Regions from separate parts of the Aneurinibacillus sp. UBA3580 genome, predicted to be linked through region 1. Evidence: riboswitches for the same ligand, from Rfam matches in the RefSeq annotation. Region 1 holds a riboswitch; the other holds the start of a gene.
What was found. Region 1 has a riboswitch for cobalamin ahead of nikA (nickel ABC transporter substrate-binding protein). Riboswitches for the same ligand answer to the same signal wherever they lie in the genome.

Region 1 (10,941 bases):
ATTTCCGCGAAGACGGAGAATGCTTTGTCGAATGCGTGCTTGTTTTGTTGGTAACTTTTTAAGAAAGCTGTCGTTTCCTGTGATATAATGCTACTTGTACAACGTACTTGTAGGGGCCTCGATTTATCACCGCGTAACCCGTTGTTGCCTTGCGTTAAGTGGTAGCAAGGGAGGTGATAATCGATGAAGACTGGCAAAGTGATTATTATTATGCTGACGTTTGGTTTGTTAATCATTGGCTTAATCCAAGCGGTCAATCGTTGCGCTAACAAAGTAACACCCCCCTTACAAGCTGGCCGGCTCAAGGGGGGTGTTTGACTGATATCTCGATGAGTCCTTACGGGCACACCGTTGTACATTGGACCGCAGTTGCACCTGCGGTCTCTTTTTATTTTACGTAATCTTACAGCAATATTATACCACAACTATATTTTTATATTTATTATTTTTCTTGTAAAACATAAAAATATAGTAGTCAAAAACATTTGTTCTTATCGGATTTATTCCCTCTTTATAATTTTCCGTCTTCAAAATCAAAATCCTCTCCTCATTCTTTCCTCTTTTTCCTTCGTACCACAAAAAGGTAGCCACCCTTCCCATGGTTTTCATATCAGGGTTGCGGCTGAAAAGCCACGGTAGTTTCACTCTCGAACCTACGTTCGAAAAAATTATTGGAAATCATACGTTCGTATATGCAATTATGATATAATGAAATGCAGCATGATAACGAAGGAAAGGTGAAACCTTGGAAAAGCTGAGCCAAAAATTCGAGCTTGTCTCCGAGTACAACCCTCAGGGAGACCAGCCTACCGCAATAGCGAAGTTGTCGGAAGGAATTTTGAATGGGAAGAAGCACCAGACGCTGCTGGGGGCGACGGGAACGGGGAAGACGTTCACCATGGCCCAGGTCATCAATAAAGTCCAAAAGCCAACGCTTGTCATTGCCCACAACAAGACGCTCGCGGCGCAGCTTGCCAGCGAGTTTAAAGAGTTTTTCCCCAACAACGCGGTCGAATACTTCGTAAGCTACTACGATTACTATCAGCCTGAAGCCTACATTCCGCAATCGGATACTTACATCGAGAAGGACGCCAGCATCAATGAGGAAATTGACAAACTGCGCCATTCCGCGACCAGCGCGCTGTTTGAACGTGAAGATGTCATCATTGTTGCCAGTGTGTCCTGTATTTATGGTTTGGGTTCACCGCAGGAATACAAAGCGCTGCTGCTTTCTCTGCGGCGTGGTATGGAGAAGAACCGTGATGATGTGCTTCGCAAGCTGATAGACATTCAATATAATCGAAATGACGTTAACTTTACGCGCGGTACATTCCGCGTGCGCGGGGACGTCGTGGAGATTTTCCCGGCGGCTAACAGCGAACACGCGATTCGTGTGGAGTTTTTTGGTGATGAGATTGAGCGGATTACCGAGATTGACGCATTGACCGGAGAAGTGCTGGCAGAGCGCGAGCACGTTGCAATCTTTCCGGCGTCCCACTATGTCACGGGTCAGGATAAGATGCAGCGTGCCATCAAGAGCATTGAAGCCGAACTGGAAGAGCAGCTTGCGTATTTTAAAGAGCAGGGTAAGCTGCTGGAAGCGCAGCGCCTGGAACAACGGACACGCTATGATATCGAGATGCTGCAGGAGATGGGCTATTGCTCCGGCGTCGAGAACTACTCGCGCCACCTGAACGGCCTGCCACCAGGAGCGACACCGTATACGCTGCTGGATTACTTCCCGGATGATTTTCTGATTATGATAGACGAGTCGCATATTACGCTGCCGCAGATTCGCGGCATGTACAACGGTGACAAAGCCCGCAAGGAAATGTTGATTAACCACGGCTTCCGTCTGCCGTCTGCGGCAGACAACCGCCCGCTTACATTCGAAGAGTTCGAAAAACATGTAAAGCAAATTATCTACGTATCGGCAACGCCGGGACCGTATGAGCTGGAAAAGGCACCGGATTTCGTCGAGCAGGTAATCCGTCCGACCGGACTCTTAGATCCGACGATCGACATTCGTCCTTCTAAAGGGCAGATTGACGATTTACTGGGTGAAATTAACGAGCGGATTGAGAAGAATGAGCGTGTGCTTGTCACCACGCTTACGAAAAAAATGGCCGAAGACCTGACCGATTATCTGAAAGAAGTGGGCATTAAAGTTCGCTATCTGCACTCGGATATCAAAACGATTGAGAGGATGCAGATTATCCGCGATTTACGGATAGGAACGTTCGATGTCTTGATTGGAATTAACCTTTTACGGGAAGGGTTAGATATACCGGAAGTGTCGCTGGTGGCGATTCTGGATGCAGACAAAGAAGGCTTCCTGCGCAACGAGCGATCATTGATTCAGACAATTGGCCGCGCCGCAAGAAACGCAAGCGGCCACGTCATCATGTACGCGGATAAAATGACGCAATCGATTGAGCGCGCCGTCGAGGAGACGAACCGCCGCCGTGAGCGTCAGATTGCATACAATGAAGAGCATGGCATTACGCCGCAGACGATCCGCAAAGCGGTGCGCGAAGTCATCGAGGCGACTAAAGCGGCAGAAGAGCAGGAAGAGTACCTGCCGCAGAAGGCGTACAGCAAGCTGAGCAAGAAAGAGAGAAAGGACGTCTTGCTGCGTCTCGAAGAAGAGATGAAGGAAGCGGCCCGTGCGCTGAACTTCGAGCGTGCGGCTGAACTGCGCGATTTAATTCTTGAGTTAAAGGCGGAAGGATGAAAAACGAATGAGCCGCGAAAATATTGTGATTAAGGGCGCGCGTGCCCATAACCTGAAAAATATAGATGTGACGATTCCCCGGGACAAGTTTGTCGTGCTGACCGGCTTGTCCGGCTCGGGTAAGTCGTCGCTTGCGTTTGATACGATTTACGCGGAAGGACAGCGGCGTTATGTCGAGTCGCTGTCCGCCTATGCACGCCAGTTTCTGGGTCAGATGGACAAGCCGGACGTCGATTCCATTGACGGGCTGTCTCCGGCCATCTCCATCGACCAGAAGACGACCAGCCGCAATCCCCGTTCTACTGTAGGTACCGTTACGGAGATTTACGATTATCTCCGTCTCCTCTTTGCCCGCATCGGACGGCCGCACTGTCCGGAACACGGGGTAGAGATTACGGCGCAAACGATAGAGCAGATGGTGGATCGCATTCTGGGGTATCCGGAGAAAACACGCCTGCAAATTCTGGCACCGCTCGTACAGGGGCGGAAAGGCGAGCACGTGAAATTGCTTGACGATATTCGTGCGCAAGGATATGTGCGCGTGCGCGTCGATGGCGAAGTGCGGGACTTGTCGGAAGAGATTAAGCTGGAGAAGAACAAAAAGCACTCCATTGAAGTGGTCATCGACCGGATTGTTGTGAAAGAGGGCATCCAGAGCCGCCTGGCAGATTCGCTGGAAACGGCGCTTCGCCTCGCCGAAGGCCGGGTGCTGGTAGACATTATCGGGGAAGAAGAACTGCTGTTCAGCCAGAACCTTGCCTGTCCGGTGTGCGGCTTCAGCATGCCTGATCTGGAACCCCGTATGTTCTCGTTTAACAGTCCGTTTGGGGCATGCTCGAAATGTGACGGATTGGGCAGTCAACTGGAGGTTGATCCGGACCTGGTTGTGCCGGATCCTTCCAAGAGTGTAAATGAAGGAGCGCTTGAACCGTGGAACAGTTCGACTTCCAATTACTATGAGCAAATTCTTTCCTGCGTGGCCGAGCACTACAAAATCGATTTGGACAAGCCGTTTGAGGAACTGACGGAAGAACAGCGGCATGTTCTGCTGTTCGGCAGTGGAAACGAGAAGCTGCATTTCCGCTACAAAAGTGATTTCAGCACGACCGTTCGTGATACGTATATGACATTCGAGGGTGTCGTAAATAATGTGGCTCGTCGGTATCGCGAGACCGGTTCCGATTATGTGCGCCAGCAGCTTGAGATGTACATGAGCCAGAAGAAATGTCCGTCCTGCAAAGGCCATCGCCTGCGTCCAGAAGCGCTGGCAGTAACGGTGAACCACAAAAACATTGCGTATGTTACTGACCTTTCGATTGCGGATGCGCATGAATTCTTTGATGGCCTCGTGCTGACCGAGAAAGAAATGCAGATTGCCCGTCTTATTTTAAAAGAAATTAAAGCACGTCTGCAGTTCCTGGTGGACGTCGGACTGGATTATCTGACGATGAGCCGTGCCGCGGGTACATTATCCGGAGGAGAAGCGCAGCGGATTCGCCTGGCGACGCAGATTGGTTCCAGTCTGATGGGCGTACTGTACATCCTGGATGAGCCGAGCATCGGACTGCATCAGCGCGATAATGCCCGCCTTATCAAAACGCTTGAGCATATGCGTGACCTGGGTAATACGTTGATTGTGGTTGAGCACGACGAAGATACGATGATGGCGGCAGACTATATCATCGACATCGGACCGGGTGCCGGTATTCATGGCGGTAAGGTCGTATCCCAGGGGACACCGCAGGAAGTAATGGATGATGAGAATTCGCTTACCGGCCAGTATTTGAGCGGACGCAAGTTTATCCCTGTGCCGCTGGAACGCCGTCAACCAAACGGAAAATGGATTAAAGTGCTTGGTGCGAAAGAAAACAACTTGCGCAACGTCACGCTAAAAGTGCCGCTTGGTGTTTTCACATGTGTGACCGGCGTATCCGGCTCCGGTAAATCGACGTTGATTAACGAAATCTTACACAAGGCATTGGCCCGTGAGTTGCACAAGTCGAAGCAGAAGCCAGGTGCATTCCGCAAGCTTGAAGGCATCGAGCATCTGGATAAAGTTATCGACATCGATCAGTCGCCAATCGGGCGTACACCGCGTTCCAATCCGGCGACATATACGGGCGTGTTCGACGACATTCGAGATCTGTTCGCACAGACGAACGAAGCGAAAATGCGCGGCTACCAGAAAGGCCGCTTCAGTTTCAACGTAAAAGGCGGTCGCTGTGAAGCGTGCCGCGGCGACGGCATTATCAAAATTGAGATGCATTTCCTGCCGGATGTGTATGTGCCATGTGAAGTGTGTCACGGGAAGCGGTATAATCGTGAAACGCTGGAAGTTCGCTACAAAGGAAAAAACATTGCAGATGTGCTGGAAATGACAGTGGAAGATGCACTGGAATTCTTTAAGAATATCCCGCGTATTCAGCGCAAGCTGCAAACTCTTTACGATGTGGGTCTCGGCTATATTACGCTTGGGCAACCGGCGACAACGTTATCCGGTGGAGAAGCACAGCGCGTAAAATTGGCCTCTGAGTTATACCGTCGGAGCAACGGTAAGACGCTTTATATTTTGGACGAACCGACAACAGGACTGCATATCGATGATATTGATCGTCTATTGAAAGTATTGCAGCGTCTGGTGGATGCCGGGGATACCGTGCTGGTGATTGAGCATAATCTGGATGTTATTAAGACAGCGGATTATATCATCGATCTGGGACCGGAAGGCGGAAGCCGCGGCGGTACAATTGTAGCCGAAGGTACCCCGGAGGAAATCGCAGGCGTGAAGGAGTCGTATACCGGACATTTCCTTGCTCCAATATTGGAGCGTGACCGCAAGCGTTCCGAAGCGCGCTTGCAGATGCAACATATTCTTTGATGTATTCATACGGCAGTGAGAGGATAGAGGGAGTGAAAAGCAGAAGGTTAGAAGAGCTTTGCGCCAAAACCGAAAGAAAAACCTTCTGCTTTTTATCCTTTACTAAGAAATTTTGTTTGTAAAAATGTAGACATAAACGGATTTTAAATTGTATGATTATTCTAAAATTACATAAGGAAAGCAGAGAGGTGCGGAAATAGATGACTATTTTCGCTTAAAAGGGAAGACCGGTGAAAATCCGGCACGGTCCCGCCACTGTAAATGAGGAGCTGCTCTATGACATGCCACTGTTTCGATTCTGGAATGGGAAGGCGTAGAGCGGTGATGATCCATAAGTCAGGAGACCTGCCTCACTGTAAGGCACACAACAAACTCACGAGGATGAGGGGGTGTATGATCATTTATTTCACGAGTTATTTTTTGGGGCTATTTGTCGTGAATTTGCTAAGCACCTCTCTTGTAAAAAGAGAGGTGCTTTTATTGTGCCCGGTATTTACCTATCTTGAAAAAACGAATCAATAAGATTCATTAATGGCTTATATTTCGTAATGAATATGAAATAAAATTAGCTCGGAGCGATCTGTAAATAAGCCTCATTTCCCTTTGATGAAAGGGATTAATGCCTAAATCTTTTAAGATGTTACTATGTGAAAAATTGATTTTCTTGACAAAAAATAGAACCGATAATAGAATCCAAATAGTAATAATTATTATTTTCGGCATTATAATACGCAGTCAAGAGGAGAGTGGTTTTATCATGTATTTATTCCTGCACAAGAAAATCTGCATGATTGCATTTCTTATTTCGCTTCTGCTGTGTGCGGCGGTTGTAATGTCAGGTTGCAGCCAAAACGAACAAGTAAGTGGTAACAGCAAATCGAATGCTGGCCAACAGCAGGATACAAAGAATAAAAAAGCGACGATTATTTTTAATTTCAAAAGCGGGAGTCTCGATCCGCATAACGGCTTTGCAGCGCTTCAGGCAGGTGTGGTAGAAACGCTTGTTCGTTTGGATGAGAAGCTGGAGATCAAACCATGGCTGGCGACAAAATGGGAGGCCAAAGGCGATCGCACATGGGTGTTTACGATCCGTGACGGTGTAACATTCCAGGACGGAACAAAGGTAGACGCTGCTGCGGTTAAAGCTTCATTCGAACGTGGAATTGCTGCAAGCGATAAATTAGCGAGTGCATTAAAAATCGCTTCGATGAAAGCGGACGGCCAACAATTGACGATTGTGACAAAGGAGCCGCATCCGGCACTGCCATCGGAGCTAGTCAGCCCGTATGCATCCGTGATTAGCGTCGAAGCGGAAAAGAAAATGGGAACGAAAGCGTTCAACAATGCCCCTGTCGGCACAGGTCCGTTCAAAGTGAAGCAGTTTACGCCGAATATTGAAATTTTGCTGGAACGTTACGATGGGTACTGGGATGGCAAGGCGAAATTGAACGAGGTGTCTTTCAAATTCAATGAGGACGGCAACGTAAGGGCGCTGGCATTACAATCCAAAGAAGCGGACATCGTGTATCAGGTTCCGGCCGAAACGGTCGAGGCTATTCAAAAAGACAGCCAGCTTAAAGTGGATTCGGTACCGGGGCTTAGGGTTCACTTCCTGCTGTATAACCATCAGAAGCCTCTGTTTCAAGATGTTAAAGTAAGAAAGGCGATTGATCTGCTGCTCGACCGTGAAAGTATCGCGAATGACATTATGCTTGGGAATGCGACGCCGGCCAATGGTCCGTTTAACACCCGTCTACCATTCGGAAGCAAAGAGCCGATACACAAGTTGAATATAGCCGAGGCGAAGAAGCTGCTGGAGGAAGCCGGGTTTAAAGCGGGAGCTGATGGAAAGCTGACGAAGGATGGCAAACCGCTGACGCTGGAGGTTCTTACATACAAAGGGCGACCGGAACTGCCGCTTATTGCTCAATTGTTGCAGTCAGATGCAGCAAAGGCCGGAGTGACTATGCAGATTAAAATGGTAGAAGATGTGGATACGTATTTGCGTGAGAATAAAGACTGGGACTTGGTGACGTACAGCAACCTGTCCGCGCCGCGTGGCGACGGAGGATTCTATCTGAATTCGGCTTTCATCCCGGGTGGATCGCTGAATCCGACCCATATCAATAATGATAAGGTAAACGAAGTTGTGGCACGATTAAACGCAACTGCCGACATGCAGAAACGGGTACAGTTAACACAGGAAGCGGTCAGTATTATTAACCGGGAGGTCTTCCATTCGTTTGCGGTCTATCCGAATATTATCGTCGGTGTCAACAAAAGAGTCGTCGATTGGAAGCCTGGTGCGACAGAATACTATATAGTTACCAATAAAATGGATGTGAAGTAGCGTGCTGAAGTTGGTCAAAGCACGACTGTTGCAGCTTGTATTCGTATTGTTTCTGTTGTCCCTGTTGACTTTTACGTTAATGAAGCTTGCACCGGGTGATCCGGTGCTGCGTATTTTGGAAGTTGATGAACTGGCGGTTACCCAGGCCGACGAAGCCGCGCTTCGTAAAGAGCTTGGCTTCGATCGGCCATTGCTGGTCCAGTATGGTGAATGGATGCTGAACGTGCTGCAGCTTGATTTCGGAAATTCTTATATTAAAGAGAAGCCGGTTTTGGACGAAATGATCGCGCGACTACCTACCACCATTCAATTAACGGTAGGAGGGCTTGCTGTCATGGTGCTGATTGCTGTTCCGCTTGGTCTGTTGGCCGCTAAATATCCGGGGCGTTGGCCGGATCATCTGAGCCGTTTTCTTGCTCTGCTCGGTGCGTCCATCCCGAGCTTCTGGATGGGGCTACTGCTTATTTATGTGTTTGCTTTTAAACTACAATGGCTGCCGACAATGGGCAAAGGAAGCGCCCAGCATATGATTCTTCCTTCCGTTACCCTCGGTTTTGCGATGGCGGCCGTATATGCCCGCTTGCTCCGTGCCGGGCTGCTGGAAAGCCTGTCGCAGGAATACATCCGCGCGGCGCGGGCGAGAGGCATTGCGGAATGGCGCATTCTATGGAGACATGCATTGCGGGCAGCGCTTCTGCCTGTTGTGACAGTTTTTGGGATGAGCATCGGCAGTTTGCTGGCTGGAACAGTTGTAATTGAGACGCTGTTTTCCTGGCCGGGGCTTGGTAGCATGGCGGTGGAAGCGATCTTTCAGCGGGATTACCCGGTCATTCAGGGCTATGTGCTGCTGACAGGTGTTTTTGTCGTTGTGGTTAATTTGCTGGTTGATTTAAGTTACGGTCTGCTCGATCCCCGGATTCGTTATGGAAAGGGGGAGCTATCGTGAATGTGAATGTTTCTACCGTTTTCCGTCAATCACCGATACGCCGGAATACATGGCGGAGCATGCTGCGCGATCCGATGACGGCACTGGGAACGGGGATATTGGCTATTATTATTCTGCTCACGCTAATCGGTCCATTTATTGTGCCGAACGATTCGTTGGCCGTTAAAATGTCGGAGCGTCTTCAGTCGCCCAGCTGGCAGTATCCGCTTGGCACGGACCATTTGGGAAGATGTATTTTCTCCAGACTGGTTGCGGGTGCTAAGACCACGCTCGGCATTTCGGCCTTTGTCATCATCTCGGTAACGCTGATCGGCATCCCGGTAGGGCTGTTGTCTGGATATGTCGGTGGCCGTGTTGACGCGTTATTGATGAGGGTTGTCGACGGTGTTGGTGCATTGCCTGAATTTATACTGGCTATCGCAATTTCCGGGTTTCTCGGTCCGAGCCTGACGAACCTAATGTTGTCGATCGTATTGGTCAAATGGATTGGGTATGCCCGCGTCGTTAGAAGTATCGTACTGTCCGAGCGGGAGAAGGAATATGTGCTGGCTGCTCGTGTCGCCGGTTGCAGTACGTGGACGGTGCTGTGGCGGCATTTACTTCCGCAAATCATCTCTCCTGTTGTGGTGCTTGCTGCGCTGGACATCGGCAAAATTATATTGATCATTTCTGCGTTGTCGTATCTAGGTTTGGGCGCTCAACCGTCGGCTCCGGAATGGGGAGCGATGCTGAATGATGGGCGGCCTTATTTTCAAACGGTACCTGAATTAATGATTTATCCGGGCGTTGCCATCATGTTGGTTGTCGTTTCCTGTAACCTGATCAGCGACGGACTTCGCCATATTTTGGACGTTCGAAGCAGATGAGGCGCTGCCCGTGGGAGGTGGAATATGTCACAGTTGTTGTTAGAACGCGAGAGAAACAAAGTTTTGCCAAACGGATATGAAACGGGGCAGCCTGTAGCCTCGCTTTCCGCATCCGAATCGGTGCTGCGGTTGGAGAACTTAAAAGTTTATGCACAACAGGGAAAAAGGCGATATATGCTCGTTCATGATAGTAGCTTCTCGATTCGCCGGGGGGAAACACTTGCGCTTGTCGGGGAAAGCGGCAGCGGGAAAAGTGTAACAGCAAGCGCGGTTTTGGGATTGCTGCCGAATTCGCTGCACATTGGCGGGGGACGGATCGTGTTTCAGGGAGAGGATATCCTCCTGTGGCCGGATAAGATGAAACGACGGCTGCGCGGCAAAAAAATAGGATTTGTATTTCAGGATTATCAGGGAAGCTTTACACCGTTTATAAAAGTAGGAAAGCAGCTTGTAGAGACGATTCGCAGTCATTGTGAGTTGTCCTTTAATGAGGCGAAGTCTGTCGCGTTAGAATGGCTTCATCAGGTAGACCTGCCTGCGGAGCGTGTGTTTAACAGTTACCCGTTTCAACTAAGCGGCGGGCAGCGGCAGCGGGCCGCATTGGCCGCTGCCATGATGCTGCAGCCGGAGTTGCTTATCGCCGACGAGCCTACAACAGCGCTTGACGTGCTGACCGGAGAACGGGTGCTTGATGTGCTGACCAGGCTGCAGCGGCAGACCGGCTGCGCCGTACTGATGATCTCGCACGATTTGCGGCATGTTATGAAGCGAGCGGATACCATTGCCGTAATGAAAGACGGGCGCATTGTGGAGATGGAGTCGGCTGAAACGTTACGCCTGCAGGCGCGCCATCCGTATACGCAGATGCTGCTAAAAGCGAGGCCGCTTCTTTCAGAAATTCATAGAGGGTTTGCTATGGAAGCAGAAGCGGCTGAAACAGCACAGTCCACCAGCAGATGGGAGGCGGAATTCACGTGAATGATCTTTTAATAGTCAACCGGCTTTTTAAGACGTATAGAGAGTCCGGTAGTATCGTTTCGGCCGTACAAGACGTATCGCTGCGAATCAGTGAAGGAGAGTGCCTGGGGATCGTCGGGGAGAGCGGCAGTGGTAAGAGTACGCTTACGCGGCTTCTCCTTGCACTCGATCAGCCGGATAGCGGAGAGG
Region 2 (4,128 bases), on a different contig from region 1:
GTTTTCTGTGAAAATCGTGTTTTATTTCTAGCGGGTAGAAACGGGTTCCGGATTCTTGCGCGGCAGCCAGAAGCCTACTACAAGCGAGACAGCAGCCAGCACACACAATACGAGAAATACACTGTGCAAAGCATAGGCCAGCCCTTCCCGCATAGACGCCAGAAGCTGTGCCGGCAATTGCTGTGCCACTTCTGGATTCAACAGTTGGTTCATATCTGTTCCCGCCTTCATTCCATGTTCTTGTATATACCGGCCAAGCGCCGCATTAAACAATGTTCCGAATACCGCAATACCGAACGTCTGACCGAGCGTACGGACGAACGAGTTGGATGCCGTCGCCGCCCCGCGCAGATTCCAGTCCACTGAAGATTGCACGGTTACTGTAAATACCGTCACCGATAGACCAAAGCCAAGCCCGGCAATGAACATAATCGCAATAAGAGCGAACTGGGACGTATTCATACCGATAAAAGCCAGCCAAAGCGAAGCCAGGATAAGAAGCATAAGACCCATCAGCGCTGTATTGCGCGTACTGAGACGAACCATCAACCATCCGCTTAGAATAGCGCCAAGCGGCCATCCGATGGACATGGGCGTAAGAGCCAGTCCTGAACTTGTCGCTCCCTGTCCGTATACTCCTTGAATCCACATCGGCAAATAAGCATTAATTGCGATTAATACGGCGCTAATCACAAATGAAATCAAGTTGGAAACGGAGATGGCCCGAATGGTAAACAGTTGCAGCGGAAGCATCGGTTCCGGAGACTTGATTTCAATTAAGATGAAGATAGCCAAAAATACCCCGGCAACCGCAAACAATCCGAAAATGGGCGCAGAACTCCAGGCATATTCCTGTCCTCCAGTCAGAAACCCATACAGCAGCGCAGTCATACCGATCGTGAACGTTATCGCACCCGCGTAATCGATATGCCGCTTCTTTTTCTCAAATGATTCATCCAGATATATCCATAGCATGACGACCGCAATGATGCCGAACGGGACGTTAATAAAGAAAATCCAGTGCCAGGAAATAACGTCAACGAAAAAACCGCCGACTAACGGTCCAACAATGCCTGAGATGCCCCACACGGAACTAAACCATCCCTGGATTTTGGCCCTCTCTTCAAAGGAATAAATATCACCAATAATCGTAAATGTCACCGGTAGAACGGCACCGGCGCCGATCCCTTGAATGGCCCGGTAAAAGATTAACTGCTCCATCGATTGTGCCAGACCGCATAGCGCCGACCCCAGAAGGAAAACGACGGTACCGAATGTAAAAATAATTTTACGCCCAAACAAGTCTGCAAGTTTGCCATAAATCGGTGTCGTTACGGACATCGTCAGCAAGTAGACGGCAAACACCCAGCTAATCAGCGTCAGACCTCCCAGGTCGCTGACGATGCGAGGCATAGCCGTACTAACGATGGTGACTTCAATTGCCGCCAGGAACGTAGCGACCAGCATGGCGATCGTCACGTTTCTTCTATTTGTCTTCATACGCATTCTCCCTCTCTCTACAGTCCGCTTACCCACCGCGGACAAGCATCCTTATGCTGGTAGCGTATAAAAATTCCGGCGTAAAAGTCAATCTTCCGGTCTGCGTTATATGTGCGCGGATTCTGGATAAAAACCCCGCTGTGTTCGCAGCGGGGAGCATCTTTTTATAAACCTAACTCATCAAACGTCGCCATCTGATTCAGCATGGCAATGGAGGCTTCCAGCATCGGAAACAGAAGAACCGCTCCAGATCCTTCGCCAAGGCGCATACGCAGATGCAGAGCCGGCGTCAGCTCCAGATACGTTAGAGCCGCCTCATGGGCCGGTTCCTCGGATAGATGCGACGCGAACATGAAGGGCAGTACGTCCGGGCATATCTCATATGCAACTAATGCTGCCGCACTCGCAATGACTCCGTCTATAATAACGGCCATACCGTGGGCAGCGGAACCGAGCGTCACACCGACAAGCCCTGCAATTTCCAATCCGCCTATACGGGCCAGTACATCAATCGGAGTAAGCTCCGAACGCCAGTGTTTGTCTATTCCGTTCACGGCCAAGGCCTGTTCGATAATTGCAGCTTTCGCCTTCCGTTTATCTTCATCAATGCCGGTCCCTTTTCCGGTCAACTCGTCTACAGGGCGTCCGGTAATAGCAGCCGTCAGTGCGGCGCTCGGCGTTGTATTGCCGATTCCCATATCGCCCAGAGCAATAGCTTTGCATCCTTGCGCAGCCAATTCCATTGCAATCGCAATACCTACTTCGACTGCACGCACGGCTTCATCCGGAGTCATTGCCGAACCCTGTGCCATATTTTTTGTGCCGGATTTTACTTTTTCGTTTCGTACCCCTGGAGGCGTCTCCGCCTTGCTCCCGATATCGACAACGACAACCTCCGCTCCCATCTGGCGTGCAAACACGTTAATCGCGGCTCCGCCGCGTGTAAAATTGCCCATCATTAACCCTGTTACTTCCGAAGGAAACGCGCTGACGCCTTCCTCTACCACGCCATGATCGCCGCACATCACTATCACCGCTTTTCTATCCAGCGACGGTCCCTCCGTCCGCTGAATTCCGGACAGGCGAACAACCATCTCTTCCAAAACGCCAAGACTTCCCGGCGGCTTGGTCAGGTTATCCACCCGCTTTTGAACCGCTCCCATGATTTCCTCATCCGGCCTGGCGATACGACTTATAGTATCTGCAAGCAATGCGCCGATTGTTTGTTCCATCGTTTTATCCCCCGCTTTTCTCCTGAAATCTAGAGAATGGACAAGGACGCAAAGGTGACAGGTGTTTATGTACGGAAAAAAGCCCAGGTCAAAGAGACCTGGACTTGCCACATCCGGTTCTATGCTACCTATCCTCGAGTAATCCGCTGCAATAGGCAGGTCTCCTGGCTCCCGGATCAAGGCCATATGTCGACAGCCTTCCCAAACGCATGCGCTCAGTGACTGCCGACGGCTCCCCGGCTACAGTGGCGGGCCCGCGTGTTTTCTTCCCTATTCTCCCCTGAAAGGGGCACCTATTGCGTCCTATACACATTTATAAACAGCATACACCGCTTCGCTTACTTTTTCAATACTTGATAAATTCGTTCAATCGCCCAGTCCAAATCTTCTTTGGAAATAATAAGCGGCGGCGCAAAACGAATTGTCGTTTCATGTGTTTCTTTGCACAGCAAACCAAGCTCTTTCAGCGCCTCGCAATACGGACGCGCTTTTCCTGTCAGCTCAACACCGATGAACAGGCCGCGGCCGCGTACTTCTTTGATAACCGGGTTATCGATTTGCTGCAACTTCTGCTTGAAATATTCACCCAGCGTAAGTGAACGCTGCACCAGTTGTTCTTCCTCCAGCACTTCGAGTGCCGCGATGGCAACCGCGCAGCCCAGCGGGTTTCCGCCGAATGTGGAGCCGTGGGAACCCGGTTCGAATACGCCCAGAATTTCTTTGTCTGCGGCAACTGCGGAGATTGGGAACACGCCGCCGCCCAGTGCTTTACCCATAATATACATATCTGGTTTTACGTTCTCCCAATCGGATGCAAAAAGTTTACCTGTACGGCCAAAACCGGTTTGAATTTCATCTGCAATGAACAGTACGTTATTTTCTTTGCACAGCTCAAACGCTTGCTTTAAGAAGCCTTCCGGCGGCATCACAATACCTGCTTCTCCCTGGATCGGCTCGGTCATAAATGCGGCCGTGTTCGGTGTAATCGCCTGTTTCAGCGCCTCGATATCACCATACGGGATAATTTTAAAGCCTGGTGTAAACGGACCGAATCCGCGCTTGTACGCCTCATCCGAAGAAAAGGATGTAATCGTTGTTGTACGGCCATGGAAATTGCCTTCACTGACGATGATTTCCGCCTGATTCTCCGGCACTTTCTTTACGTCATACGCCCAGCGGCGCACGGCCTTAATGGCCGTTTCTACCGCTTCTGCACCGGTATTCATCGGCAGGATCATGTCCTTGCCCGTCAGCATGGACAACTTTTCATAGAACTCGCCCAACCTGTCGTTATGGAACGCACGGGATGTTAAGGTTACCCGATCAGCTTGATCTTTTAATGCCTGAATAATTTTCGGATGGCGATGGCCCTGGTTAAGCGCGGAATACGCACTTA

Region 2: it holds a riboswitch for cobalamin, as region 1 does, so the genes downstream of both, cobT (nicotinate-nucleotide--dimethylbenzimidazole phosphoribosyltransferase) here and nikA (nickel ABC transporter substrate-binding protein) in region 1, are expected to answer to the same signal.

The regions. Positions count from the first base shown of each region.
Region 1 is NZ_DFMZ01000136.1:23,684-34,624, forward strand. It holds gene B2899_RS17990 (hypothetical protein) at 184-318, shown strand; gene uvrB (excinuclease ABC subunit UvrB) at 755-2,734, shown strand; gene uvrA (excinuclease ABC subunit UvrA) at 2,742-5,612, shown strand; cobalamin riboswitch at 5,782-5,979, shown strand; gene nikA (nickel ABC transporter substrate-binding protein) at 6,370-7,962, shown strand; gene nikB (nickel ABC transporter permease) at 7,967-8,908, shown strand; gene nikC (nickel transporter permease) at 8,911-9,774, shown strand; gene B2899_RS18020 (ATP-binding cassette domain-containing protein) at 9,799-10,752, shown strand; gene B2899_RS18025 (ABC transporter ATP-binding protein) at 10,749-10,941, shown strand, end outside.
Region 2 is NZ_DFMZ01000046.1:39,806-43,933, forward strand. It holds gene B2899_RS07395 (MDR family MFS transporter) at 28-1,500, opposite strand; gene cobT (nicotinate-nucleotide--dimethylbenzimidazole phosphoribosyltransferase) at 1,665-2,732, opposite strand; cobalamin riboswitch at 2,870-3,044, opposite strand; gene B2899_RS07405 (ornithine--oxo-acid transaminase) at 3,071-4,128, opposite strand, start outside.